DNA from 3 places in the Paraburkholderia sp. EG287B genome. Region 3 is predicted to be linked to each of the others. Evidence: riboswitches for the same ligand, from Rfam matches in the RefSeq annotation. Region 3 holds a riboswitch; each other region holds the start of a gene.

Region 1 (9,509 bases), on a different contig from region 3:
TGTTGAGGAACGAGGCGGATTGCCTCATTCGCCAACATAAAACCGCGTAACCGGCCTCTCCCTGCCCTCCAGCGTCGGACCGGAGCCCCTACCGCGCGAGCGGTTTAGTCCTGCGGCCAGATTCGGACATCCATCCTATCCAATGATGTGCCGCTCGAACGACAAAATGTCCTTCGGAAGCGGTCACTCAACAGCGAATGTGCAGTCCTCGTCAGGACATGCGCTCCGGCCGCTTAGAACAGCGGATGTGCCTCGGGATACAGCGCCGTTCTGAGTGCAAAGCCCCCCAGAACCACAAAAATTATGGCGGCCACCACGTGTACAGCCTTGGTCGGTAACCGGTCGGCAAACTTGTGCCCAAGGTAAATGACCGGGACGTTGGCGAGCATCATGCCCAGTGTCGTTCCTGCAACGACCCAAAAAAATTCGTGAAAGCGGGCCGCGAGGGCAACCGTCACCACCTGCGTCTTGTCGCCCATTTCCGCTAGAAAAAACGTCACCACGGTCGTACCGAACACGCCCATGTGCCCCTTCGTAACGGCATCGGCCTCGTCAAGCTTGTCAGGAATCAGAATCCAGATGGCCATCAGCGCGAACGACGCGACAACGGCCCAGTTCATGACATGGGGATTGATGACGTTTGCGAGCCACGCTCCCAGCGCGCCCGAAAATCCGTGATTGACCAGCGTCGCCACGAAGACGCCGAGCACGATCGGAATGGGCTTGCGATAACGGGCAGCGAGAACGAGGGAGAGGAGTTGCGTCTTGTCGCCGATTTCAGCGAGTGCGACCACGCTGGTCGATACGAGGAAGGATTCCATTGGGTTTGTTGTTCCGGGCCGCGCAGTCAACACGCGATGACACACACCCCCGCGACCCGGCCAGGTAGGGATGCACGTCATCGGTCTTGCCAGGCTTGCGCTGCACACGCCATGTCGCCAGTTAGCGGACAAGTATGTTGACGTGCGCCTCCAGACATCGCGCCTGGAGCGGCTACTCCCCGAAGAGTGGCGCGATTATAAAAGCATCGCGCCGGCTCCTGCAAGGATATTTTAGTATACCCCTCCACCCTATTTTGCTAATATACCCCCCTACGCTATAACTGGAGGCGGAGCATGAGCCATACGATTCGCGAAAAACAGAAACTGCTCAACCGGGTACGCCGCATCAAGGGACAGGTCGAGGCCATCGAGCGTGCGCTCGAGGAAGAGCGCGGTTGCATGGACGTGCTGCAGCTCATTACGAGTAGCCGTGGCGCAATGAACGGCCTGCTCGCGGTGGTTCTTGAAGACCATATCCGTACGCACCTCGTCGACGCAGAGCCGCACGACGACGAGCACGGCAGCGGCACCGAGCAACTGATCGAGGTAGTGCACAGCTACTTCAAGTGAGAGAAACATGAGTCAATTCGAGAACGCCGCTTTCGGGGCGGGACACGATCACATCTTTCTGGGCGCAGCCCACGAAGAGAACGAGCGCAGAACCTGGATGGTGATCGCGCTGTGCAGCGCGATGATGGTGGCCGAAATTGTCGGCGGCAGTCTTTTTGGCTCGCTCGCACTCGTCGCCGATGGACTCCACATGTCGACGCACGCCGGCGCAATGCTGATCGCTGCTTTGGCGTATACCTACGCACGCCGGCACGCGGCCGACCCGCGCTTCGTATTCGGGACCGGCAAGCTCGGAGACCTCGCAGGCTTTACCAGCGCCATCGTGCTCGCGATGATTGCGCTGCTGATTGGGTACGAGGCCGTTTCGCGCTTTCTCTCGCCGGTGCCGATCCACTTCGGCCAGGCGATCCCCATCGCGGTGCTTGGCCTGCTGGTCAATCTGGCGAGCGTCTGGCTGCTGAGCGGCGACCATCACGGGCACAGCCACGGACATAGTCACGGGCACGCTCATGGCCACGCGCATGGGCATGAAGGCGACCACGGCCACGAAGAAGAGGTGCAACGCATCTTCGGTAGCGCCGGCGTCTTTGCCGTTTCGATCTTCGAAGATGGCGTGCCGCCCGTCTTCCGTATCAAGCCGGAAACGGCTGCTTCGAATCTTGGCGCCGATGCTGTTTCAGTGACGACAATCCGCCCCGATGGGGCGCAGCAAACCTTCGCATTTATCGATCGCGGCGGCTATCTCGAGTCGAAGGACGACATTCCCGAGCCGCATGCCTTCAAGGCCGTCGTCCGCCTGCCTGATGACGAGCATTCAATCGAGTTCGAAGAACACGAGCACGATCACGACGACGCGCAGGCTGCCGCGAACCGCGACCACAACATCCGCTCAGCCTACATTCACGTGATTGCAGACGCTGCAGTTTCCGTGCTGGCCATCATCGGCCTGTTGCTGGCCCGCGCGTTTGGCTGGGTCTGGATGGACCCGCTTGCAGGCATAGTTGGCGCGCTCGTCATCGCAAACTGGTCGTGGGGTCTCATGCGCGATACGGGTGGCATCCTGCTCGACGTGAACACGGACCGCCGCATGGCCGAGAACGTCCGCCACGTCATCGAAGACAACGGCGACACCGTGCTTGACCTGCATGTGTGGCGCGTAGGCCCAGGGCACATGAGCGCTGTCGTTTCGGTCGCCACAGGTGAAGCACAGCGCAACCCGGGTTTCTATCACGCGGCGCTCAAGCGGTTCAAGGGACTGTCGCATGTGACGGTCGAAGTGAATCCCAATCGGGCCGTAGCCTGAGCCATGGCAGTCAAATCTCCCTGCATCGACCTGTGCGCGTTCGATGGCAAGACCGGGCTCTGCACCGGCTGCTACCGGACGCGAGAGGAAGCCCGCAGCTGGAAAAAAATGACGGACCACAGGCGTCATCAGATCCTCAATGAAAAATCCCGGCGGCAGTCAAAGCTGACACGTGAAGCGCCGCAAGCGTCGAAACAGGACTGACCAGGCGCGCCCCTATCGCGGTGCCATGATCCGCAGGACGGGATGCCCGCCGACGTCCTTCAGCGGAAAGTACGACCGGTGCGTCGCCGCATCGAGACTGACAACGTGTGCATTCGGTCCCACGCGCCCGTCGCCAATCTTCGACACACGGGACGCGTCGACGCTGAACATCGACACGACGCCTGCCTCGCCAGCCACGAAGACCGTGTGCAATGCGGGATCGAACGCGATGACATCCGGCTCGCCGCCGACATCGAACGCCGAGACAACCTTCATCGAACGCATGTCGAGCACCAGCAGGCGCGCGTTGTCCTCACAGGCAATGAGCGCAAGGCGTAGTTCCGGGACAATCAGCAGTCCGTGATTGCCTTTCGCGCCAGGCAGATCGGTACGGGAGACAATCGTATTGGCTGCCGGATCGATCTCCACCAGTTGTCGCCTCGTCTGCACGTTGACAAAGATGTGTCGCGAAACCGGATCGTATTGCGAATTGCCCACTTCCCCGTCGAGCGGTATCGTCGCGATCCGCCGGTTGCCCGGGACATCAATTACTGTCTCGGTTTCTCCCGTCTCATCCGAGACGTAGAGCCTGCGCGCATCGGGCGCATACGACATGCCGTCCGGATAGATGCCGCCGGGCACCCGGGCAATTATTTTCAGCGTGCGCTCGTCGATTGCGACAACCTCGTTTGTGCCGGTCGCGGACGCATACACCCGGGACAGTTCCGGCACCACGAGCACGCCATGCACGGCGGAGATACCCGGTATGCGCGCAACAACGCGCGACGCGACTGTATCGAACACCACAACTTCGCTGTCACCCAGGTGAGCGATGAACAGCAGATGCCTGTCAGGGTCATAGCTTTCATAATCGAATCGTGACACTCGCCCAGGCAGTGGAACATCCTCGACGTGCTTCAGTGGCAGATTGCCAGTTACTGCGTCATCCGCTCCATGTGCGACGCAACCAGCGACGCTACCGGCCACAGTCAAGATTGCGAAAAGCATGCCGAAGAGCCGTGCGACGAAGCGACGGAGTGCGTTGGTGCGATTCACGACGATCCTCTATCTAACCTGATATGACGGGAAGCGGCGAGCACCGCGAGATCGTAGGCAATCTTGAGCACGCCACACGCTATCAGTGGTGCGCCGAGCCATCCGGCTCCCAGCAGCCCACCGGCGATTGTCGGCGCTACCGCCGCCGCAAGGCTGCGCGGCACCGCCGTAAAGCTCGCTGCCGCCGGTCGTTCGGGTGGTGTCACCACCGCCATTACATAGGCACTCCGGGTCGGCACATCGAGCTGCGACAGCGCACTGCGCACAAGCAAAAGGACCAGGGTCAGTGGTAGCGTCGGCGTGAAGGCGGCGGCGATCAGGCAGGCGCTTGACGGAATGTGTGTGAACACCATCGTGTTGAGCAGGCCGATCCTGCGGGCAATCGGTGCGGCGGCCAGTTGCGAGCCTGCACTGAGCAGCCCGGACCAGAAAAAGAACTGTCCTGCTGACGCGAGCGAAAGGCCAAAGCGCTGGATCAGCCACAGCGTGAGCAGCGAGTTCACGAGCAAACCTCCCGCAAACGCGTCGACGCTGAACAGCAGCGCGAGCCGCGTGACGATCGCGCGCGACGGGCCGAGCGGCGCCCGGGCAGTTGCCGCGTGCGCCGTACGCTTTGGTAGCCGGAGATACAGGAGGAAAACGACGAAGCCCGTGATTGCGTAGACGATGAACATCGCGCGCATGACGACGAGTGCGGAAAAGCCGGAATGGACTGCAACCCAGTCCGGTAATCCGGCGAGCAGCGCGCCTAGTGCAGCCGAAAGCCCACCCGCGAGGCTGTAGCGGGCGAAGAGCGCGGTTCGGACGTCGCCCCGCGCGGATTCGGCGAGACATGTGTGCTCAAGCGGCAGAAACAGGCTGACGTCACCCGAACTCGGGTTGAGCGTGCCGACAAACGCCACTACGAGCAGCGGCCAAAGTGACGACAGGAATCCAAACGCCAGGCCGGTTGCTGCCATCAGGGCCGCAGCGAAGAGCAGCAGCGCGCGCTGCGGGTAACGGCCACTCATCAAGCCGACAGCGATCGTCGCGACGGCAGAGCCCAGCAGTGTGGCGGTGCCGATCAGGCCAACCGTGAGCTTCCCGAAACCAAGCGACAGCAGATACGCGGGCAGCAGTACGGCAACGAAGCCGTCGCAGATCCCGCGCAGACTCCGTGCTACGAGCAGCAGCCACGCGCTCCGGTCCACGCCCGCCGGAGGAAGCAGGATTGAGAGTGGCGCCCGGGCAGCAGTCATTTCAGTACCCGCGTATTCGCCTCGACGTCGTGCCAGGCGCGTGCATTCACACCGTCGCGCGTGACGGCATCGCGGCTTGAAGTCTCATTGCAGCGTTATCCCAGTTGATGATGCTGAAAAGTTGGTTGACGTACTCATTGCGGCGGTTCTGATACTTCAGGTAGTAGGCATGCTCGAAAACGTCGAGAACCAGGATCGGCTGGATGCCCCACGCCGTGAGTTTCTGGTGGTTCTCGCACTGGAGGATCATGAGCTTTCCGGTCGCAGGCAGGTATCCAACGACGCCCCAGCCTGACGCTTCAGTGGCAATCGTCGCTGCCATGAGCTGGGTCCTGAACTTCTCGTATGAGCCGAAGTTGGTGTCGATCGCTTTTGCCAGATCGCCCTTCGGCTCGCCGCCCTTGCCCGATATGCTCGTCCAGTAGATGGTGTGGAGGATGTGGCTCGACAACTGAAAGGCCAGCTCCTTCGTATGAAACTTCACCAGCGCGAAATCGTTCGTTTCCCGCGCCTTGGCCAGCGCTTCTTCGGCCTTGTTTGCCGCAGCGGCGGCTGGCTTGTGGTGAAAGTTGTAATGGAGTTCAACCGTGCGGGCATCAATGGCCGGTTCGAGTGCGTCATAGGCGAATGGCAGCGGCGCCGCCGCATACTTGCCATCCGCATTGACGAGTCTGTCGACATAGCCGGGAACGCTGGCCGCGTGGACCATTTGCGCCCGGGACAGCATCATTCCTGCACCGACTGCGGCGGTATCGTGCAGAAAGGTACGTCGCGACTTCATATGCATTCCTCGCAGTTGTCCCGCACGCGGGTTACCAGGCGTACAGATGGAGAAGCGGATAGAGCACAAGGCCGATCAGGGCGGCTGCGACGACGATCACGGGCTCTGGAAGTTTCCTGAAGCGCCACAGCAGCAGCACGGCTGCGAGTGCGATCAGCGCGGTTGGCCAGTCGATGACCGAACGTCTGGCAATGACGACGACCGAACCGGTAATTGCCCCTACGGCAGCAGCCGTAATGCCATCGACAACCGCCTTCACAGCAGGCAGCCGCCCATACTTCTTGAAGTACGGTGCGGGCAACACAGTGAACAGGTAGCACGGCAGAAACGTTCCGAGCGCGGCAACGCAGGCACCGGCCAGTCCCGCAACCAGATAGCCGATGAAACCTACGGTGATGACAACCGGCCCCGGCGTAATCATCGCGACGGCGACCGCATCAACGAACTGTTTGTCGTTGAGCCAGTGGTGCTCGGTCACGACGCCGCCGTAGAGAAACGGCACGATCGCCAGACCCGAGCCGAACACGAACGCACCCGCCTTCGTGAAGAAAAGACCAATCTGGCCGAGCAGCGGGAGATCCAGTCCGCTGAAGACGCCAGCAAGTGCAGGCGCCTGCGTCGCGGCCAGTACGTTGAAACCGCCTTTACTGAGCCATCCGGGCGGCGACCGGCGCAGCCAGTTGACGACACCACCCGCGATAAAGAGCCAGGCGATTTCCGATTCCGTGGCGATCGTTACAACTGCGAGGATCAGGAAGATGATCCAGAGCAGCCGGTCTGCGCCGAGCGTCTTTGTTGTCAGCTTGTACGCGCTCATCGCGATGATGCCGACTACCGCCGCGCCTACGCCATAGAAAACCGCCTGCATCCACGACAGCCCACCGAAATGCGCGTAGGCCCAGCCTAGCGCGACGACCATCAGGAACGAAGGCAGCACGAAGGCGAGTCCCGCGACCGTCGCTCCCAAAAGGCGGTAGTGCACGAAGCCGAGATAGATGCCAAGCTGCGCGGCAAGCGGACCGGGCATCATCTGCGCCAGTGCCAGGCCTTCGCGATAGTCCTCCTCCGCAATCCAGCCGCGATGCTCGACCAGATCGCGGCGCATGTAGCCGACGAGCGCAACCGGTCCGCCAAAGCCAACCGTACCGAGCTTCAGCATATAGAGCGCCATCTGTCCGAGCGTGTAGCCCGGCACGTGTGCGGTCGTTGTGCTCATGGGCGTCGTCCTGAATCGCCACCTTTTTCGCTCGCCGCGAAGTGCGTGTACATCGAATCGAGCACTGGACTCATGGCATCGAGCAATTCATCGTCGCCGGCCGCGCGCTCCCGGGTACCGGCCATGACCGCTTCGAACCCGATGGCTTCCGGCACGCTTGCGCCGCCTACGTCGAGCGCGTGAACCATGGCGCCGAGGCGCACGAGTGCCGGGTCCCTGTCGAGGCCGAAGCTCGCCAGCAGTACTTCGAATGTGACGCGTTCTCCCACATGGGTAAAGACGGCGCCATCGAAATCGAAACCGAGTGCGTCCGCCGGGCAGACGTCCGGCGATGGCAGCCAGATGAAGCGCGCGTCGCGGTCGATGAAACGGCGAATCAGCCATGCGCTCGCCACACGGTCGACCCACATGCGCCTGCGGGTCGCCCAGGTCCTCCCCTGATAGTCCTCAACGGAAAGCGAGCGGATTGCGCGGTCTGCCGCGTGTGGCTCGCCGGGCGAGAGCACCGTGTCGACGTGCGCAACAAAATCCTGCCAGGCGGCCTCGGCGCGCGTTGCCGCCTCGCCCGGAAAGAAGTCGATGGCGACGATGGTCTCGTAGTCCTTGCGCAAGCGCCGCATCACCTTCGTCAGTTCCGCGGCGGACTGGCCCGAGACCGTCTTCCGGGCATCGGCGAGCGTGCGGATGAGGCCGTCGTACTCGTCAGCGCGATCAAACAGCGCGCGGAATTCGGCCTCCTGCAACGCGTCAAGACTAGGCGCGCGCAGCAGGTGGGCTGTGCCGCCGCTTTCGCCAATCGCGACCGAAAGCTCGCGCAGCACGCCCTCGCGCGCTTCCGTATAAGGCAAGAGGTAGATGCCGTCGCGCAGAACGGCGCAGCCCTTTGCCTTGAGTGCGCGCCAGAAGCGCATACGCGCCGTCGCATTCTCGGTGGGCAATGTCAGTACAAGGACCGACCAGGTCGATAATGATTTCATGTAGATTATGCTACTGCTGTGTAGCGTCATCTACAAGTTAACTTTTTATCCACCAAAATCCCGTTTGAACCGACGAATTCCTGGCCGGATGCCGCGTTCTTCTGCGCAATTTCGGTCCAGCGTCGAAGACCAGGAAGAGCGGTCACCATGAAACCGCCTGCGCGTGGGCGGCCCGACGCGATCCCTGGCATCCCGTCCACGATCGTTGTGTTGCTGGCAGGTTCCCTGACCGGATCCAATTCGTGACCCGGTTTGACCACGTATGCGTCTTCAGCTAGATCACATAGCGAACAAGATCAGCGCTGTGGTGCAGTGAGATGTGAATCGCAGCAGTCGTCAGAAATGTGACAAGCGCGACCACCCACAGCACGGGCGAACCTCGCGTGTCGCGGTCCCTGAGATGATGGGCGACGGAAAGAAACGCGATCCACGCCGTGCCGAGGCTTAGACCGGCCAGAATGTCGGAAAACCAGTGAACACCGAGGTACAGGCGGGAAATGGATATCAGTGCTATTACCGAACCACTTATCACGGCAATCCTGAACTGCGTGTGCTTGTGACGGCCGCGACAGACGAGGTACGTGAGGAAGCCATAGATGACAATGCTCAGTGTCGCGTGGCCACTGGGAAAGGAAAAGCTTTCAATACCTTCGTAGATAGACACCGGTCGTGACCGTTGCACAGCAAATTTGATTAATTTCACCGATGCTTCAGCCATCGCGATTGCGACAATCCAGTACCCGGCCGTCCGCCATTCGCGCCGAAGCAGGAGCACAGACAGCACGGTCAGAAAGACGGGAATCGTGACCGCAGCATCGCCAAGCTCCGAAACGGCCACCATCACGTGGCCAACAAGCGGAGTGCGAAGCCCCTGCAGCCCCTTGTGGAGCATCTGGTCGACGGTAACCAGGGGGTCCCCGCTGAGGATGTCTTCGAGAATACCGAGAAACAGCCAGATGCCGCCAAGTACAAGAATGACGGCCACCGCCAACTTCGTAAAACCCGTACGGCGAAGCACAAATCGCCACCCCTCTTTACCGCCAACCACAGCCCCAGGCTCCATATCCGAAAAGCGTCGCAACAACTTGCTGAAAAGCGTGCTCAGCGGCTTCATCGGGAACCTCCGGTAACCCGTGCTGGACACAACCTGCGGCACGCGTCGGTCGCCATGCCTCCGCCGGCCCGCGTTGTGAGAAGGTCAGGCCCAAGTGTCCGCTGGATCTGGCGCTCGGGACGTCCTGACGCTATATCAGCAACTTTACCTGCAATCTGGACGCAACCTTACGTGCATAAGCGCCGCGCACGCGAGATCGAGAGGCAACCGGACTTTCGCAACCGCGGCA
Region 2 (9,509 bases), on a different contig from region 3:
ACCGGCGAGCGCAGCGATGATCATGAGAGCCTCCATGTAACTAGTCCAATGGAAGCAGAAAGAACGGCGGAAATGTTGAGGATCGCGTCAGCCGAGCAGATAACCCGAGCCGCGTATCGTGCGGATCAGCGAGGGTTGGCCCGGTGTATCCACGCGGTTGCGCAGGCGTCCCACGTGCACGTCGACGAGATTGGTGCCCGGGTCGAAGCGGCCGCCCCACACGCCTTCGAAGATCATGGTGCGCGTGAGCACCTGGCCCGCATGGCGCATCATGAATTCGAGCACGCGCAGCTCGGTGGGGCGCAGGCGCAGCACCTTGTCGCGGCAACTGAGCCGGCGCTTGACGAGATCGAGTTCGAGCGGGCCCACACGCAGTACGGTTTCCGTCGTCGTGGGGCGCGTGCGCCGGCGCACCAGCGCTTCGACACGGGCGGACATCTCGTCGATCGAAAACGGCCGTGTGAGGTAGTCGTCGCAGCCGGCCCGCAGGCCCTGGATGCGCTCCTCCACACCGGTGGTCGAACTCATCACGATCACCGGTGTTTCGATCCCCACGCCGCGCATGGTGGTGACGATCGTGAGACCGTCGAGATCGGGCAGGCGCCGCTCGAGCGCGACGACGTCATAGTCGCCCGCCATCACCATCGCTATGCCCTCGCGGCCCGAGCGGGCAACGTCGACGGTAAAGCCGGTCGAGGCGAGCGTGGGCACGACGGTTCGCTCGGTAACGGCGTCGTCTTCAATGGTTAGTATTCTGGGCATAGCTTTACACGTGTGACGAAGAGAACAGAAAGCCGCATCAGGCAACCGCGCGCAGCGGCGCCGGCGCGGACCGCGTCTGCGCCACGTGCGTGCGGAACTGCTCCACGGCGAAGTCGATGAAACTGCGGATCTTCATCGTGAGGTAATTGCGGCCGGAATAGACGATCGAGATGTGCTGCACGCCGCCGTTCACGTCGAACGCGTTGAGCACGGGCAAGAGCGCACCGCGCGCGAGGTCGTCGGCGACGAGAGGCAGCGGCAGCAGCGCGATGCCCATGTCGGCGAGCGCGGCGGCGCGCACGGTAGCGTAGCCGTTGGCGGTCATCGGGCGGTTCACGTTGATGCGCTGCACGCCCTCGGCGTTCGAGAACTCCCAGTGGCGCGGCGCATCGGAAACCGCGAGCAGGCCGTGGTCGGCCAGGTCGGCGGGATCGCGCGGCATGCCGTGGCGCGCGAGCCAGGCGGGCGTGGCCACCAGCATCTCCTCGATCGAGGTGAGCTTGCGGCTCACGAGCGAGGCATTCACGCTCTGGCGGTCGGTCGCGAAGCAGACGTCGAAGCCGCCTTCGATCAGGTCGATGTGCGTGTCGTACGCCGTCACGTCGAATTCCACGCGCGGGTTGACTGCGCGATACGCACCGAGCACCGCGGGCAGTCCCGAGCTTGCAAACACGGCGGGCGCGGCGATGCGCAGTACGCCGCTAGGGTCGCGCGTGGCGCGCACGAGTTCCGATTCGACTTCATCGAGCTTCTCGATCACGGCGCGACAGCCATCGAGATAGAGGCGTCCGGCTTCGGTGAGCGAAAGGCTGCGCGTGGAGCGGTTCAGGAGGCGCATGTTCAGGTGCGCTTCGAGCATGCCGACGCTGCGCGTGACGGCCGCGGCCGACATGCCGAGCTGCTTGCCGGCAAGGTTGAAGCTGCTCAGATCGACGACGCGCGTAAAGACGCGCATGGCTTGGAGCTGGTTCATGGGCGATAGTCCTGCGCTGACGCGCCGCCAAGAGGGCGAGCGTGGGCATCGACGCGGCGCATGGCGGCGACGTTTCATCCACTCTACGTGCGTGGTCAGACGGGAAGAATGAGTGGGCCGGCAGCGCGCCTAATTGGGCAGCGCTTGCGCATAGGCATGCGCTTCGTGCTGCGCGGCGGCTTCGTGGGCCGAGAGTGCGGCCTTGAGCCGATGCACGCTTTCGGTAGGAATGGCGAAACCCGCCCAGCCAAGGCCGGTATGGCGTAGAAACACCACGGTGCCGTCGAAGAGCGGATTGCGTTCCGTGTACCAGCTCGGATCGATCTCGAGCACATACTGATGCGAGCGCAAAGGTTGCTCGGGTACGGCTGGCTGCATGAGCGCGCGCAGCTTGCTGAGTTCTTCGATCAGGCCATCCACATCGGGCGCATCGAGCAGGGCGGTTTGACCGCTGACCTTCACGCACACCGCGTGTTGGCCGTATTCGTTGACGAGTTCGATCGACATCGGCTTTTGCATGTTGCGTTCCTCGCAGTGCTGAAACTGGAAGGCATTATCGGTGCCCAATCGGAACGCATGCTTTAAGTTGCGGCGCACTCCAGATGAAAACAAATTTAGAAAGCGACGATCCGCTTTCCCGTCACAGCGGCATGGCGCACAGGCCGTGTTAGTCACGCGTCCCGATGCATGGCCATCGCTTCACGCAGGCGCAATCGAAGCACGTATTTCATACGTGTTGTTTGCGCAATTGCGGCACGGGATTATTGCGGCCGCCGGCGAGAAACGCTGCAACGAAAAGCAGCATGCCGATGATCGCAACGGTCGTCGCGAACGCGCGAGCCACCTGCGCGCTGCTCGCATCCGGCCCGGCAAGCGCAAAAAACAGGCCGCCGAGCAGCGCCACGGCGAGCGCGGCACTCACCTGCAAGAACGAGCTGACGAGCCCGGCGGCAAGACCGGACCAGCGTCGATCGACACATTCGACATTGCGCCTGACGAGCGCGGGCAGCGCCACGCCCTGGCCGAAACCGATCAGAAAGAGCGATGCGTTCAGCGCGTGCAGATGTTCGTCGTGAACAAGCATGGCAGTCCAAAATAATCCGCAGCCCTCGATCGCCATGCCGGCAGCCGCCGAACGATGCCCGAAAAGTCGCGCGATCAGCGGATTGAGCAGCGGCCCGACCAGAAAGCCGACGCCCAGTGGCAGAATACGCAAGCCGACTTCGAGCGGTGCGAGCCCGAGCGCACGCTGTACGTAAATCGCGAACATCATGAAGAACGGTGCGAGCGAATAGAAGAAGAGCGTGGCAACGAGCCCGCGCACGAGACCAGGCGCGGCGAAGATGACGGGCGGCACGAGCGCATCGCGCCCGGCGGACGCGACGCGCGCCTCGTAGCGCCAGAAGATCGCGAACAGGGGCGCGGCGCCAATCAGCAACGCCCACGTCCAGACCGGCCAGCCGCGCTCGCGGCCTTCGATCAGCGGCACGACGAGCGCAGCCAGCGCCATGGCGAGCAGGACCATGCCGCCGGGATCGAGCTTCGCGGGGTGGTCCGAGCGGCTTTCACGCACGAGCCAGTACGCCGCGGGCGCGGCCGCCATCACGACAGGCAGGTTGATGAGAAAGATGCTGCGCCAGCCGAGCCCGAACACGTTGGCCGAAACGAGCACGCCGCCGAGCGCCTGGCCGGCGACCGCTGCGATCCCATAGGCGGCACCAAAGAGACTGAGCGCAAGCCCCTTCTGGTGCGCCGGAAAGAGCGCATGGATCGACGCCAGCGCCTGAGGCGCCATGACGGCCGCGGCGGCGCCCTGAAGGATGCGTCCTGTCACCAGCGCAGCGGGCGAGCTGGCGAACCCGCACACGGCCGAAGCCGCTGCGAACGCGAGGATCCCTACGAGGAAGATGCGTCGCCGTCCGTACAGGTCGCCGAGCCGGCCGCCCGTAATGAGAAAGATTGCGTAGGTCGCCGCATAGGCCGAAATCACCAGCTGCGCGATGTCGGCGCTGGCATGCAGGTCGGCCTGCATCGACGGCAGCGCGACGTTGACGATGAAGAAGTCGAGCGGCGGCAACAGCGTGCCCATCAGCAGCACCGTCAACGCCCACCAGGTGCGCGCGCCCGCTCGCGTGGGCGGCATTTCCACAGTCGAAAGGTTCGTCATGCGGCCTCCATATGGAATCATTCAGTTCCTAATTAAGCAAAAAAAACTAGCGGATGGCGCCGAGCGCGATTTCAGCGATTGCATCCATCGCATTCTCGCCGGCGTCGGTCTTGCCCAGCACGCGCATGCCTTCGATCGTGCAGAGCAGAAAGCGCGCGAGATCGTCGGCATTCTGGTCGGCGGCCAGTTCGCCCGCGGCCTGGCCACGCCGGATCGCGCCGGCGAGCAGCGCCTGCATGCGCGTGAACATGTCCGTGACGCGGGCTTTCACCTCGGCGTCGAAGGGCAGACACTCGGTGGCGGCGGCTGTCACCGGGCAGCCAGCAAGCCCTTCGAGGCCGGCGGAAAGACGCACGTAATGACGCAGCGCCTCGCGCAGCGCGGTGCGCGCCGAGGCGTGCCGCAGGTTGCGCGTGAGCCGAGCGATACCGCGCTCGGTGTAGAAGTCGAGCGCCGCGAGAAAGAGCTGGTGCTTGTCGCCGAACGCCTTGTAGAGGCTGCCGCGCGAGAGTTGCGTCCCTTCGATCAGGTCGGGCAGCGACGTTGCCGCATAGCCGCGCGCGCGAAATACCTCTAGCGCGTTCTGCACGGCTTCCTGCTCGTCGAATTCGCGTGGACGGCCGGGGCCAGAACGGGTATCGGGTTTCATGTCGTTATTCTAGACCAAACGATTCCGAATTGCCGAGAAAAAACACGCGCCGCGAATCCAAACATGCATACAGGATGAATTATATGTACGCACAGAAATATCAATTGTTGATATTCGGCGCGCGTCGGTAATCTGGCCGACATACCGACCAGCCCGCCCCAGCTATGTCCCGCATCGCGCTCATCGAATGGTTGACGAGTTTCGTGCCCAACCCGGCCGCGCCGCAATGGCGCGAGCGGGGGCGGCGCTGTGCCGGAGCGTTGATCGGCATCGCGTTCACGGGACTCGCAACCCATGTGATGTTCGGCGCGGCGGGCGACATCCCGCTGCTCGTGGCGCCCATGGGCGCGTCCGCGGTGCTGCTGTTCGGCGCGTCGGACAGCCCGCTTGCGCAACCGTGGTCGATTCTCGGCGGCAACTTCGTCTCCGCGCTGGTGGGCGTGGCGTGCGCGCAATGGATCGCGTCGCCGGTCGCCGCGGCTTCCGTGGCGGTGGCGCTTGCCATCTGCGCGATGTTCCTGTGCCGCTGCGTGCATCCGCCTTCAGGCGCGGTCGCGCTGACCGCCGTGCTCGGCGGCCCCGCTGTTCATGCGCTCGGCTTTCACTTCGTGCTCGCGCCGATCGTGTTCCAGTCCTTTGCGTTGCTCAGTGCGGCGCTCGCCTTCCACGCGCTGACCGGGCACCGCTATCCGCGCGCAGCGTTTCGTCCCACGCCGGAAGCCGCTGCCGCGCCGCTCGCCGCGCTCTCGCAACATCTGCTCGAGCCGCTGGATTTTCCGCAAAAGTCGTTCGAACAACTAACTTGTGAGGAAATCATGTCGATTGGCTGTCCCGCCGTGCCAGCGACCATGGGCGCGCGGGCGGCGCACGAGATGTTCCGCCGCCACGGTGCTTCGACGCTGCCCGTGGTCGATGCGATGGATCGCGTGGTCGGCGTCGTCACGCATCACGCGCTCGGCGACCTCGCACCGGCGGCTGGCCTCAAGCGTATCTGGAACTCGCTGCGCCGCGCGGTGCTGCGCGAGTCGGCGCGCGTGGAAGAAACGGTGGAAGCCGTGATGGCGGCCGGCGTGCACGCGGTCCATCGGGCCACGCCGCTCGCGCATCTGGTACCGATCTTCATCGAGCACGCCTACCACGACATTCCGGTGATGGACGATGCGCGGCGGCTGGTCGGCGTGGTCAGGCATTCGGACATGATCCGCTGGCTCCATCACCACGCGGGCACCGCCCAGGCCGCCGCGGCAGCCTGAGCCTGGCGCCCGGCCGCGTCACACCACGAACAGCAACGCCGCGAACACCGCATAGAGCCAGCCGACATGCGTGAGCTGACGGCTGCGTACCTTCGGCGCACGAAACGCCCACTGCAGGAACAGGATGGCGACCATCGTCGTCACGGCCGCGAGAATCGAAGGCGTGCCGAGATGCCATGGCGTGAAGAAGAGGCCGAACGCCGTGGGAATAGTGGCCTGAATCATCATCGCGCCGCTGATGTTCGCCAGTGCCAGCCGCTCCTTGCCCTGGCGCACCCAGATGATCGCGTTCATGATCTCGGGCAGCTCGGTGGCGATCGGGCTGAACAACACGGCGGTCAACTGCGGGCTCAGGCCAAGCCACGGTCCCACGGCGCCGATCTGCTGCACGAACAGATGCGAGGCCGCGAAGATCACCGCGAGCGCGCCCAGCGTCTGCAGCAGAATCCACACCATGGCCGGATTGTCGTCGTGCGGGCGCAGCTTCAGCGGCTCGAGATCGGCTTCCACCTCGCCGCTATCTTCAGCGGAAAGCTCCTTCCAGCAGTAGAACGCGTAGGCCGAGAGAAACGCGATCCCCAGTATCGGCTTGAAGCTGAACACCACGAGCCCGAGCGCGATCTTCGCGACGAAGATCGCGAGGAACCAGAGCTGGTCGCGGCGCAGACGGCGCGTATTGACGTCGACGGTAGCCGCGCGCTCGCGGCCCACGCGCTTCGCCGTCGCAAGCAACGCGAAGCCCACCACGGCATAGGCGATCGTGCTGAGCGCGAGCGGCCCGCCAATCGCGGCGCCTACGCCAATTTCCTTGTGCGCGGGATCGCCGCCGAAAGCGACGGCAACGAGCGTGACCACGCTCTCGGGCAGCGCGGTGCCGAATGCGGCGAGGATCGTGCCGGTGGCGGTTTGCGTGACCTTGAGCTTGTGGCCGAGCCACTCGACGCTATTGACGAAGGTCTCGCAGGACAGGTAGATGATGCCGGCCGCGGCAACGAGCAAGGCGAACGTCAAGATCATGACGAACGCCCCGTGGCGTAAATGAGGGGGTGATGGGGGGCGAGACGAGTCATTGTTATTGCCGTGATGTGCGAGCCGGGCACCGAAACCATGACGTATCCCTTCGCCCGGCCCGGGTGAAAGGGAAAACGTCATAGGTCTCGTCAGGCCGCGCTATTGCAGCGATTCGCTGCAATGATCCGCAATACGGCTGCCGGCGCCATGGTGCAGGGGCACCAATTATGTTGACGGCGGCGCAACGCCAAAGCCGGCGTTGCAGACTACTCCCCTAAGACAGGGGGCGATTATAGCCGAAGTTCATGGCGGCGAGCGATTTCCAGCGTGCCCGCCGCGCGCGCCTCGCACAACGCGAATCAGAACTTGTGACGCAGCCCGACCATGACCATCGCCTGCTCGTCGTTGCTTGCATCGTTGCCGAAGTCGCCGAACGAGGCGACCGCGTTGACGAACTCGCCCGTATCGGCGTCGATCGTCTTGCCCGAAGCCTTCTGGTAGCCCGCGAGCGCGTAGATATCGGTGCGCTCCGAGAGGAAGTAGTCGCCGCCCAGGCTGAACTGGTTGTAGCTCGCGTCCACGCCGTTGCCGTGCCCCTTGGTGTAGTTGTAGCCGAAGCCCACGAGCGCGACCGGCGTGACCTGATAGTTGATGAACGCCTGGCCCGTGTTGAACTTCGTGTTGCTGTTCGCGCCGTACGCGCTCTGGTAGTTCGCGTACTCGACATTGCTGTACGCGAGGCCCGCCGTCACCGGCCCATACGTATAGTCGCCGGCCGCGCGAATGATCTGCAGCGAATTCGCGGAGACGAAGCCGCCCGTAATGGCGGCGGAATCCACGTTGACGTCGTTGTTCGGATTCAGGCCGTCGAACGTCGCGGCCGTGCCGCCGTTGCTGTTGGCCTTGAAATAGCCCGCGCCGAAGCCGAACGGACCATGGTTGTATGCGGCCGCCACGGCCCACGTCTGCCCCGCGCCGGTGCTGCCCGGCTGGCCGCCGAACGCGTACATCGCGCTCATCTGCAGGCCACCGAAGTTGGGGCTCGCATACTTGATCGAGTTGCTGGTGCGGTAGCTGTTGTCGTAGTTGTCCATGTCGCCGGGCGTGGCGAACGCGGAGCCGAATGCGCCGTCGTTGGTGAGCGGCTGCAGCAGGTCGATGAGCGGGTCGTACTGGCGGCCGAGCGTGACGCTGCCCGCAGTGCTCGAATTGAGGCCGACCATGGCCGTGCGGCCGAACAGGCGGCCGCCCTGGCCCTGCTTGCCGTTGTCGACGTTGAAACCGCTTTCGAGCTTGAAGATCGCCGAGAGGCCGTTGCCGAGGTCCTCGGTGCCGCGCAGGCCCCAGAGGTTCGGCGACATGTTGCCGGACATCATCTGGAACGTCCCGCCCGAGCCGCGCATCGCGGCAAGTCAACGTCGGCTCACACCATCTCATTCATGAAATCACGCATGCTTTCTTATGTGTTGCGCGCTGCTCTGTGCGCTACGGTCGCCGCTGCCTTCTCAGGATGCGCGAACCTGCATCCGCAGCCCAACGGTCCCGGGGATTGCGTCGGGCCGGCCGGCTTCTGCGTGCCGTTCTTCAGTTCGTAATTCGCGACACCGGTCCTCCTGCCGTCGAGTTGGCGCGCCGTTCCGGGTCTCCGGCGGCGCGCATAATACGCGTTTCGGTGGCACAACCACGATCTGCGTTGACAAGGAGACCCATGAGTCGCGATATCCGCACCGACGCCGAAGTCCTCGCATCATGGCAGCGCAACGCGACGCCTTGGATCGCGGCCGTGCGCGGTGGCGAGATCGCGAGCCGCCGGCTCGTGACGGACGCAGCGGTGCTCGACGCCGTGCTCGCGTGCGCGCCGCGCAGCGTGATCGATCTCGGCTGCGGCGAAGGCTGGCTCGCGCTGGCGCTCGCGCGCCGCGGCGTCGCCGTCACGGGCGTCGACGCGGTGCCCGAACTCGTGGAGTCTGCGCGCGCGGCGGGGCTCACGGACTGCCGCCTGCTAACCTACGAGCAGGTCGCGCAGGGCGCACTACCCTGCCGCGCCGATGCGGTGGTGTGCAACTTCTCGCTCATCGGCTCGACCAGTGTCGATGCTCTGCTGCGCGCGGTGCCCACGTTGCTGGCGCCGCAAGGCACGCTCATCGTGCAGACGCTGCATCCACTCGTGGCATGCGGCGACGAACCCTATGTCGACGGCTGGCGCGCCGGATCGTGGGCCGGATTCAGCAGTGCGTTTCGCGATGCGCCGCCGTGGTACTTTCGTACGCTCGAAAGCTGGATCGCCTTGCTCGACATGAGCGGCCTCGACTTGCGCGCGCTGCGCGAGCCGCTCGACCCGCGCAGCGGCAAGCCCGCTTCCGTGCTGTTCATGGCGCAACGGCGCGGCTGACACCGCCCCCGCGCGCCGCTGCAAACGAGGAGACAAAGACGATGGCGATGATTTCTCACGTGTACATCGGCGTGAACGATTTCGGGCAGGCATTCACGTTCTATTCCCCGCTCATGCAGGCGCTCGGCTTCGTGCTGAAATTCCGCGAGCCCGACTACCCGTGGGCGGGCTGGATGGAGCCGGGCGTGCCGCGGCCGCTCTTCCTCGTCGGCCGGCCGTGGGACGGCAACGCCGCGCAACCCGGAAACGGCCAGATGGTCGCGCTGCTCGCGCCTTCGCGCGCGGCAGTCGACGCCGCCTAC
Region 3 (9,509 bases):
CTGCGCCACCTGAGCGAAGCCGATGCGCTCGCCACCTTTGAAGCCGCGCGCCCGCTGTTCGAGCGCTATGCGCGCCTGATCGGCGTGGGCCTCGACTCGTCGGAGCGCGGTCATCCGCCTTCGAAATTCGAGCGCGTGTTCGAGAAGGCGCGGGCGTTGGGGCTGAAGCTCGTCGCGCACGCAGGCGAGGAAGGCCCGCCCTCCTATATTTACGAAGCGCTCGACCTGCTCAAGGTCGACCGCGTCGATCACGGCGTGCGCAGCATCGAAGACGCGGCGCTCGTCACGCGTCTGGCCGACACGCGCGTGGCGCTCACGGTGTGCCCGCTCTCGAACACCAAGCTGTGCGTGTTCGACGACATGACGCAGCACACGCTCAAGGCCCTGCTCGACAAGGGCGTCGCAGTGACCGTCAATTCCGACGATCCCGCCTACTTCGGCGGCTACGTCAACGAGAACTACCGCGCCATCATCGAAGCGCTCGAGCTCGACGACGACGAGGTGTACACGATCCTGCGCAACGGCTTCGAGGCTTCGTTCGTGACGCCCGAAGAGCGCGCCGCGCTGATCGCGAAGCTCGACGCGAACTGGAGTCGCGCAACGGCTTAGGGCCTGCACCCAGGCGCTAACTAAAAACGCGGACTCGTCCGCACAGCAAGCCCCAGCCCGGGCTGTCACACGAATCCGGTCCAGCGCGCGAGCGCCGGACCGTGGGCCCTTGCGCGCCGCAATTTCAGGAGCGGCATGCGTGATGCGGGGCATGCATTGGACGATTACCTGAATTTATCGGAGACGAAGTTCCCATGACTCAATCGGCTTACCGCGCAAAACTGTTGACGTTCACCGGCGACCCTGCGCAATCGTCCGACGCCGCTGTCTTTGACGAAGACGGCGTCGTGATCGTCGAAGACGGCCACGTGGTCGCCTCGGGCGCGTGGTCCGCGCTCAAGTCGCGCGTCGATGAAAACGCGACGGTCCACAATCTGCGCGACAAGCTGATCGTGCCTGGCTTCATCGACACGCACATCCACTATCCGCAGACTGACATGATCGCCTCGCCCGCGCCGGGTCTGCTGCCGTGGCTGAACACGTACACGTTCCCGACCGAGCGCGGCTTCGAAAACGAAGCGGTGGCGCAGGACACGGCGCGCTTTTTCGTCGACGAGCTGCTCGCCTGCGGCACGACCACGGCGCTCGTGTACTGCACCGTGCACAAGCAGTCCGCCGACGCGCTCTTTACCGCGAGCGAAGCGAAGAACCTGCGCATGGTCGCGGGCAAGGTGCTGATGGACCGCCATTGCCCCGAGTTCCTGCGCGACACGCCGCAAACGGGCTACGACGACAGCGCCGAGTTGATCGAGCGCTGGCACAACCGCGGGCGCCAGATGTACGCGCTCACGCCGCGCTTCGCGCCCACTTCGACCGAGGCGCAGCTCGAAGCGTGCGGCGCGCTCGCGAAGGCGCATGGCGACATCTTCATCCAGAGCCACGTGGCCGAGAACCCGGACGAGGTGAAGTGGGTCAAGGAACTGTTCCCGGGCCATCGCAGCTACCTCGACGTGTACGATCACTACGGACTCCTGCGCAAGCGGGCCGTGTACGGCCACTGCATCTGGCTCGACGATGAAGACCGCCGCCGCATGGCAGATACGGGCACGGTCGCGGCGCACTGCCCGACCTCGAACCTGTTCCTCGGCAGCGGCCTGTTCGACTTCGACAAGGCCGGCGAATCGTCGATGCCGGTGACGCTCGCCACCGACGTGGGCGGCGGCACCTCGTTCTCCATGCTGCAAACCATGAACGAGGCGCACAAGGTCGCGCGCATGGGCGGCCACCACCTCACGGCCACGCGCATGTTCTGGCTGGCGACAGCGGGCGCGGCGCAGGCGCTCGATCTCGCCGACAAGATCGGCACGCTCGCGCCCGGCAGCGAAGCGGACTTCGTCGTGCTCGACGCGCAGGCCACGCCGCTGCTCGCGCGGCGCACGGCACGCGCCGAATCGTTGGAAGAATTGCTGTTCGCGCTCGCCCTGCTCGGCGACGACCGCGCCGTGTTCGAGACCTACGCGGCAGGCAAGCGCGTGCACAGCCGCGCCGGCACGCGCCGCTGAAAGCCCCGCCCAGCGCGGGGTTGCAGGCAAAAGCGCGATACTATGATCCGCGCTTCATTGGGGAGTAGCCGCCTCGCATCGCGCCGCAGCGCCGGTCTTCGGATCCGGGGCTTGCCGCGCGCGAATTCGCGGGGGCGTCCGTCAACAGACCTGGCTTGTACGGCCATGGCGGACGCGGCCTTTGTCCCGGGCCTGGCGAGACCGATGACCCATGTCCGCCGCAACAGGGCCCGGCGGTTCGTGGGTCGTCGCTCGCAGACACACGGCCCGAGGATCCATCAGAACGTGAACCAAGCCTTCCTGGTCTCGGCCGGCGCAGTCGCGCTCGCCGAAATCGGCGACAAGACGCAGTTGCTCTCGCTCGTGCTCGCGGCGCGCTACCGCAGACCGCTGCCGATCATCCTCGGCGTGCTCGTCGCGACGCTCGTCAATCACTCGGGCGCGGGCGCGCTCGGCACGTGGCTCGGCGCGTTCGTGACGCCTGGCGTCATGCGCTGGGCGCTCGCCGCCTCGTTCGTCGCCATGGGGCTCTGGATCCTCGTACCGGACAAGCTCGATGAAGGCGAGGCGAACGTGAACCGCTCGCAGCTCGGCGTGTTCGGCGCCACGGTGGTGACCTTCTTTCTAGCGGAAATGGGCGACAAAACGCAGATCGCGACCGTGGCGCTCGCCGCGCGCTTTCACGACTTCTTCGGCGTGGTGGCGGGCACGACGCTCGGCATGATGATCGCCAATGTGCCCGCGATCCTGCTCGGCGACCGCTTCGCCCACAAGCTGCCGACGAAACTCGTGCATGCCGTTGCGGCGGTGCTGTTCGTCGTACTCGGCGTGCTCGCGATTCTGGGCGTGGGGTTCTGACGTGCCGTCGCGCATGGCATAAAAAAACGCGCCGGACAGAAGTTCCGACGCGTCGCCTGGTGGGCGGGCACGACGATGCGTGCCTATTTCGCCGGCGCGTTCCCCGTCGCGGCCGCACTGCCCTGCCCCGCACCCGCCGGAGCCGCAGCTGTCTCGTTCGGCGCGCCGCCATTCTTGCCGACCGGAATCTTGACCTCCGTGACCGTGCCGTTGGCCAGCGGGAAATTCCCCAGCGCGCTCTGCACGAGAAAGGGCATCACGCGTACGAGCGAGGGATCGTCGCCCGAAGTGCGCGCCTGCACGTTATAGACCTCCTTGCCGCTCGCCTTTTCCGTGATGCGAATCGCGAGCGCATGCGAATACACGGGATAGCTCTGGTTCACGTAGGCGGGCTGATAAGGTCCCCATGCGCCCCACGGGTTCCACGGCCCCCAGTACGGGCCCGGCCAGGGGTTGTAGAACACGGGCTGCGCGACCGTCACCGTGTCGGTGCGGCTGCCGTAGGCGAGGCCCACGAGATAGCGCGCCTGCGGCTCGGCCACGAGGCGGAATGCGTGCATGGCGAGCCCGTTGGCGACGAACTGCTCGTAGGTGCTCTGCTCGATGCTCTGGTTCTGCTCGGGGCTGCGTTTGAACGCGAAGGTGCGCGTGGCGTCACTGCCGCCGTCCCATGCGGAGAAGGCGGTCACCTGGCTCGTCACGTAGGTCGTGCAGCCGGAGAGCGTGAGGGCGAGCGCCGCCAGCATCAGGAGGGCGCGGCGGGTCCATCTGTCGTGCATCATGGTCTTCTCGTAGCAGGGTTGCTTCAGTTGGAAAAGTGCAGTCGTGGGGGCCGCTCTCTCCGATACGATCTTTGCGCCGCGCTTATTCCGTGTCCGATCCGTGCGCATTCCACGCCGGTCGTGTCCTGTTTTGCGTTCAGCCAGCTGCGCGGCAGGGCCTGATCATACTGACTCGTGGCGCGGCGCGAAAGTTCGGCGACCGGGCCCCGACGGACAAAGCGGCCCGAGCCTTTGTACAATGGGGCGATCCGCCGCGCTCCCGCGACGGCAGGCAGCGCCCGGCGGGCGCACACGCCGCCGCGGCCGGCCCATTCGATCCACACCGATCGATCCACCCCGATCCGACACGCCCCTATCCAGACCATGTCCGATACCGCCACGCCCACCGTGATCCGCCGCGAAGACTACGCGCCGCCCGCGTTTCTGATCGATACCGTCGACCTCGAATTCGACCTCGTGCCCGAGCGCACGATCGTCAAGAGCACGTTGCGCGTGCGTCGCAATCCCGACGCGCAACCCACCTCGCACCTCGAACTCATGGGCGAGCAGCTCGAATTCATCGGCGCGGCGATCGACGGCAAGCCTTACGCGAATGTCCGCGCGCACGAACACGGGCTCACGATCGAGAACGTGCCCGAGGCCTTCGAGCTCACGCTCACCGGCGCGTGCGCGCCCGCCGCCAACACCACGCTCTCGGGCCTGTACGTGTCGAGCGGCAACTTCTTTACGCAGTGCGAGGCCGAAGGGTTTCGCCGCATCACCTGGTTCCTCGACCGGCCCGACGTGATGGCGACCTACACGGTCACGCTGCGCGCCGACAAGACCGCGTACCCGGTGCTGCTCTCGAACGGCAACCTGATCGCCGAAGGCGAGCTGCCCGATGGCCGTCACTATGCGAAATGGGAAGACCCGTTCCGCAAGCCGAGCTATCTGTTCGCGCTCGTGGCGGGCAAGCTCGTGGCGCTGGAAGAGCGCATCCAGAGCGGCTCGGGCAAGGAAAAGCTGCTGCAGGTCTGGGTCGAGCCGCACGATCTCGACAAGACGCGCCACGCGATGGACTCGCTCATCCACTCGATCCACTGGGACGAACAGCGCTTTGGCCTCGAACTCGATCTCGACCGCTTCATGATCGTCGCCGTGAGCGACTTCAACATGGGCGCGATGGAGAACAAGGGGCTCAACATCTTCAATACGAAGTACGTGCTCGCGAATCCGGAAACGGCCACCGATGTCGACTTCGCCAACATCGAGGCCGTGGTCGGCCACGAGTACTTCCACAACTGGACCGGCAACCGCGTGACCTGCCGCGACTGGTTCCAGCTGAGCCTGAAGGAAGGCCTCACGGTGTTCCGCGACCAGGAGTTCTCGGCGGCGATGTCGGGCGGCGACGAGAACGAGGCGGCGCGCGCGACCAAACGCATCGAAGACGTGCGCGTGCTGCGCCAGATGCAGTTCGCCGAAGACGCAGGCCCGATGGCACATCCGGTGCGCCCCGAGAGCTACGTCGAGATCAACAACTTCTACACGATGACCGTCTACGAAAAAGGCGCGGAAGTCGTGCGGATGTATCAGACGCTGCTCGGACGCGACGGCTTCCGCAAGGGCATGGACCTGTACTTCCAGCGCCACGACGGCCAGGCCGTGACCTGCAACGACTTCCGCGCCGCGATGGCCGACGCCAACGGCCGCGACCTCGCGCAATTCGAACGCTGGTATAGCCAGGCGGGCACGCCGCGCGTGAGCGTGAGCACGAGCTACGACGAAGGCACGCGCTGCTACAGCGTGACGCTCACGCAGGGCTACGCCAACGGCTCGCCCGCCGCGCGCGAAACGCAGAAGGGCCCGCTGCACATTCCGTTTGCAATCGGCCTGATCGGCGCGGACGGCGCGGACCTGCCGCTGCGCCTCGAAGGCGAAGCCGCCGCGCACGGCACGACGCGCGTGCTGGAGCTGACCGACACGCAGCAGACCTTCACGTTCGCCGACGTGATGGCCAAGCCCCTGCCCTCGCTGCTGCGCAACTTCTCGGCGCCGGTCATCGTCGACTACGACTACGGCAACGACGAACTCGCGTTCCTGCTCGCGCACGACAGCGATGCGTTCAATCGCTGGGAAGCGGGCCAGCGCCTCGCCACGCGGGAACTGCTCGCGCTCGCCGGACGCGCCGCCGCGGGCCAGCCGCTCGAAATCAACGACGCGCTCGTCGATGCGTTCCGCCGCGTGCTGACCGACGAATCGCTCTCGCCGTCGTTCCGCGAGCTGGCGCTCATGCTGCCCTCGGAAACGTATCTCGCCGAGCAGATGACCGAATCCGATCCGGCCGCCGTGCATGCCGCGCGCCAGTTCGTGCGCAAGCAACTGGCAACGGCGCTGCAAGGTGAATGGCTCGCCGCCTATGAGCGCAATATCACGCCGGGCGCGTACGAGCCGACGCCCGAGGCGGCTGGGCACCGCGGCTTGAAGAACCTCGCGCTCTCGTATCTCTCGGACCTCGACGACTCCGCGCAAGCGGTGCGGCTCGCCACGGCGCAATACGACGCCGCGAACAACATGACCGACCGTTCGGCGGCGCTCTCGGCGCTGTTGAACGTGCAGGCGGCCACGGGCGGCGACGTCGCTCGCCGCGCGCTCGAAGACTTCTACGTACGCTTCGAGAAGGAACCGCTCGTGATCGACAAGTGGTTCGCGCTGCAAGCCACGCAACGGGGCACGGCGCAACGCCCGACCATCGAGACGGTGCGCGCGCTCATGGGCCACCCGGCGTTCAACATCAAGAATCCGAACCGCGCACGCTCGCTGATCTTCAGCTTCTGCGCAGCGAACCCCGCGCAGTTCCATGCCGCCGACGGCTCGGGCTACGCATTCTGGGCCGACCAGGTGATCGCGCTCGACGCGCTCAATCCGCAGGTCGCGGCGCGCCTCGCCCGCAATCTCGAACTGTGGCGCCGCTTCACGCCCGCGCTGCGTGACGCGATGCGCACGGCGCTCGAGCGCGTCGCCGCTGAGGCCAAATCGCGCGACGTACGCGAGATCGTCGAAAAAGCGCTGGCTTGATCAGACGAAACCGGACGAAGCGGCACACCACGCGCGGCGCCTGAGCAGCGCCGCGCGGCGACCCATGAACCGGCCGGCGCGCCGGTTTTTTTGCGCATTTTTTTCACGATTATTTTGGCGGTGCGCCGCGACCGGGCACCGCGCCCAAAGCCGCGCCAGCCAACCCGGCCGGGCCCCGGCGCTTTATTTTGCGCGGCTGTGCGGCGGGCGGTCACAGTCGAGCGGGTAGAATTGCGACATCCCTAAGCGTATCCGGAGTACTGCAATGGCTTTGCAACGTCGCACCACCCTCACCAAGTACCTGATCGAGCAGCAGCGCCAGCACAGCAACCTGCCCGCCGACCTGCGTCTCCTGATCGAAGTCGTCGCGCGCGCGTGCAAGGCGATCAGCTTCAACGTCAGCAAGGGCGCGCTCGGTGACGCCCTCGGCACGGCCGGCAGCGAGAACGTCCAGGGCGAAGTGCAGAAGAACCTCGACATCCTCTCGAACGAGATCCTGCTCGACGCCAACGAATGGGGCGGCAACCTCGCCGCGATGGCCTCGGAGGAAATGGAAACGTTCTTCCCGATCCCGGCCAACTATCCGAAGGGCGAATACCTGCTCGTGTTCGATCCGCTCGACGGCTCGTCGAACATCGACGTGAACGTGTCGATTGGCACGATCTTCTCGGTGCTGCGCTGCCCGGACGGCCAGCAGGCGACCGAGGAATCGTTCCTGCAGCCCGGCACGAAGCAGGTCGCCGCGGGCTACGCCGTATACGGCCCGCAAACGGTGCTCGTGCTCACGACCGGCCACGGCGTGAACTGCTTCACGCTCGACCGCGAACTGGGCTCGTGGGTGCTCACGCAAAGCGACATGCGCATTCCGGAAGAGACGCGCGAATACGCGATCAATGCGTCGAACGCACGCCACTGGTATGAGCCGGTGCAGAAGTACATCGGCGAGCTGAACGCTGGCAAGGACGGCGCGCGCGGCGAGAACTTCAACATGCGCTGGATTGCCTCGATGGTCGCGGATGTGCACCGCATTCTGAACCGCGGCGGCATCTTCATGTACCCGGCCGACAAGCGCGATCCGTCGAAGCCCGGCAAGCTGCGCCTGATGTACGAAGCGAACCCGATGTCGTTCATCGTCGAACAGGCGGGCGGCATGGCGACCAACGGCGAAGAGCGCATTCTCGAGATCCAGCCGAAGAGCCTGCATGAGCGCGTCGCCGTGTTCCTCGGCTCGAAGAACGAGGTCGAGCGCGTCACGCGCTACCACCACGAAGCGAAAAAATGAAAAAAGAGGAGGGAAGGGCTTGCATAGTTCGCGGGGACTTCCTATAATCTTTCTTCTCTGATGCACGCCGGAATAGCTCAGACGGTAGAGCAGCGCATTCGTAATGCGAAGGTCGGGGGTTCGATTCCTCTTTCCGGCACCAGGATTCAAGCAAAAAGCCCAGTCTTCGGACTGGGCTTTTTGCTTTGTGGCGTCGGCGCACGGCACTCCGTGCGCTGTGCCTAACCCCTTCGATCATCTGATCCCATTGCCCCACCTCGCGCTACGTGATGAGCTTAGGCGCCCTCACGCTTCTCGCGCAGAAAGTCGATGAACGCACGCAGCTTGGGCGGCAACTGCGCACGCCCGGCCGTATACAAATAGAACCCCGGGAACGATGCGCCCCACGGCTCGAGCACCGGCACGAGCCGGCCTTCCTCCAGCTGCGCACGCACGTAATCTTCGATCACGTGCAGCAGACCCACGCCCTGCTCGGCGGCACGCACCATCGTACGCAGATCGTTGGTCACGAAGCGGCCCTCGGTGACCACATCGAACACGCGCCCAGGATCCTCCGGCTGCGCGAACTCCCAGCGGTAGACGCCGCCCGTCGCGAAGCGATAGTGCAGGCAATCATGCGCGGCGAGGTCGTCTGGGGTGACGGGCCGAGCGCGACGCTCGAAGTATGCCGGCGAGCCCACCACGACGATGCGAATCGGCCCGCCGATCGGCACCGCCATCATGCCCGGCGCAACCGATTCCCCCAGGCGGATCCCGGCATCGAAGCCGTCGCCGACCAGATCGGCGAAACCGTCGTCGAGCGCGAGTTCGAGCTTGATCTGCGGATAGCGCGCCATGAATTCCGCGAGGTGCGGCATGACGAGCAACTCGCTCGCCACGCGCGGCAGGTTGATGCGCAGCGTGCCGGCCGGGGCGTCGCGCGAGGCGTCGAGTGCATCGAACGCCGCCTCGATCTGTGAGAGTGCGGGCTGAACGCGCGCGAGCAACTGCGCGCCCGCCTCGGTCAGCGCGACTCGGCGCGTCGTGCGATTGAAGAGCCTCACGCCGAGCTGCGCTTCGAGCGCCCGCACCGTTTGCGAAAGCGCCGAAGTCGAGAAGCCCGCGGCGGAGGCCGCACGCGTGAAGCTGCCATGGCGAGCGACAGCAGCCACCGCCAGCAGTGCGGGCAGGCGTCCCGCCAGTCCCGACGTGGCGGGCGGCGCGAACGGTGACGTGGAAACCGGGTCCATGTTGCCTCCATTGTGAAGCCTGGCTTCACAGTGCTTTCAGGTGAGCCCGATTTTTCCACAAAAAGGAATAGCGCAAGATGAGTTCGCGTTTGCCATTCACTCTTGAGGAAACCGCCATGAAACTCGCTAGCTACACCCTGCTCGGCCGCTCGGGCCTGCGCGTCAGCCCCATCGCCCTCGGCACGATGACGTT

The links. Region 3 has a riboswitch for manganese ahead of AB4Y40_RS05270 (TMEM165/GDT1 family protein). Riboswitches for the same ligand answer to the same signal wherever they lie in the genome.
Region 1: it holds a riboswitch for manganese, as region 3 does, so the genes downstream of both, AB4Y40_RS34420 (TMEM165/GDT1 family protein) here and AB4Y40_RS05270 (TMEM165/GDT1 family protein) in region 3, are expected to answer to the same signal.
Region 2: it holds a riboswitch for manganese, as region 3 does, so the genes downstream of both, AB4Y40_RS17300 (sodium:calcium antiporter) here and AB4Y40_RS05270 (TMEM165/GDT1 family protein) in region 3, are expected to answer to the same signal.

The regions. Positions count from the first base shown of each region.
Region 1 is NZ_JBFRCG010000023.1:48,509-58,017, reverse strand. Features, by position in the region: gene AB4Y40_RS34420 (TMEM165/GDT1 family protein) at 234-821, opposite strand; yybP-ykoY riboswitch at 839-1,014, opposite strand; gene AB4Y40_RS34415 (metal/formaldehyde-sensitive transcriptional repressor) at 1,116-1,391, shown strand; gene dmeF (CDF family Co(II)/Ni(II) efflux transporter DmeF) at 1,399-2,694, shown strand; gene AB4Y40_RS34405 (DUF1289 domain-containing protein) at 2,698-2,898, shown strand; gene AB4Y40_RS34400 (hypothetical protein) at 2,911-3,906, opposite strand; gene AB4Y40_RS34395 (MFS transporter) at 3,951-5,192, opposite strand; gene AB4Y40_RS34390 (superoxide dismutase) at 5,239-5,973, opposite strand; gene AB4Y40_RS34385 (chromate transporter) at 6,005-7,189, opposite strand; gene AB4Y40_RS34380 (chromate resistance protein ChrB domain-containing protein) at 7,186-8,166, opposite strand; gene AB4Y40_RS34375 (phosphatase PAP2 family protein) at 8,441-9,280, opposite strand.
Region 2 is NZ_JBFRCG010000009.1:27,813-37,321, forward strand. Features, by position in the region: gene AB4Y40_RS17265 (hypothetical protein) at 1-24, opposite strand, end outside; gene AB4Y40_RS17270 (response regulator transcription factor) at 88-762, opposite strand; gene AB4Y40_RS17275 (LysR family transcriptional regulator) at 800-1,735, opposite strand; gene AB4Y40_RS17280 (hypothetical protein) at 1,865-2,254, opposite strand; gene AB4Y40_RS17285 (MFS transporter) at 2,463-3,902, opposite strand; gene AB4Y40_RS17290 (TetR/AcrR family transcriptional regulator) at 3,949-4,551, opposite strand; gene AB4Y40_RS17295 (HPP family protein) at 4,716-5,804, shown strand; gene AB4Y40_RS17300 (sodium:calcium antiporter) at 5,823-6,821, opposite strand; yybP-ykoY riboswitch at 6,999-7,102, opposite strand; gene AB4Y40_RS17305 (porin) at 7,175-8,218, opposite strand; gene AB4Y40_RS17310 (class I SAM-dependent methyltransferase) at 8,524-9,207, shown strand; gene AB4Y40_RS17315 (VOC family protein) at 9,255-9,509, shown strand, end outside.
Region 3 is NZ_JBFRCG010000002.1:555,602-565,110, forward strand. Features, by position in the region: gene AB4Y40_RS05260 (adenosine deaminase) at 1-609, shown strand, start outside; gene guaD (guanine deaminase) at 804-2,111, shown strand; yybP-ykoY riboswitch at 2,149-2,342, shown strand; gene AB4Y40_RS05270 (TMEM165/GDT1 family protein) at 2,397-2,969, shown strand; gene AB4Y40_RS05275 (DUF4136 domain-containing protein) at 3,053-3,751, opposite strand; gene pepN (aminopeptidase N) at 4,115-6,805, shown strand; gene AB4Y40_RS05285 (class 1 fructose-bisphosphatase) at 7,071-8,087, shown strand; tRNA gene AB4Y40_RS05290 (tRNA-Thr) at 8,154-8,229, shown strand; gene AB4Y40_RS05295 (LysR family transcriptional regulator) at 8,363-9,316, opposite strand; gene AB4Y40_RS05300 (aldo/keto reductase) at 9,433-9,509, shown strand, end outside.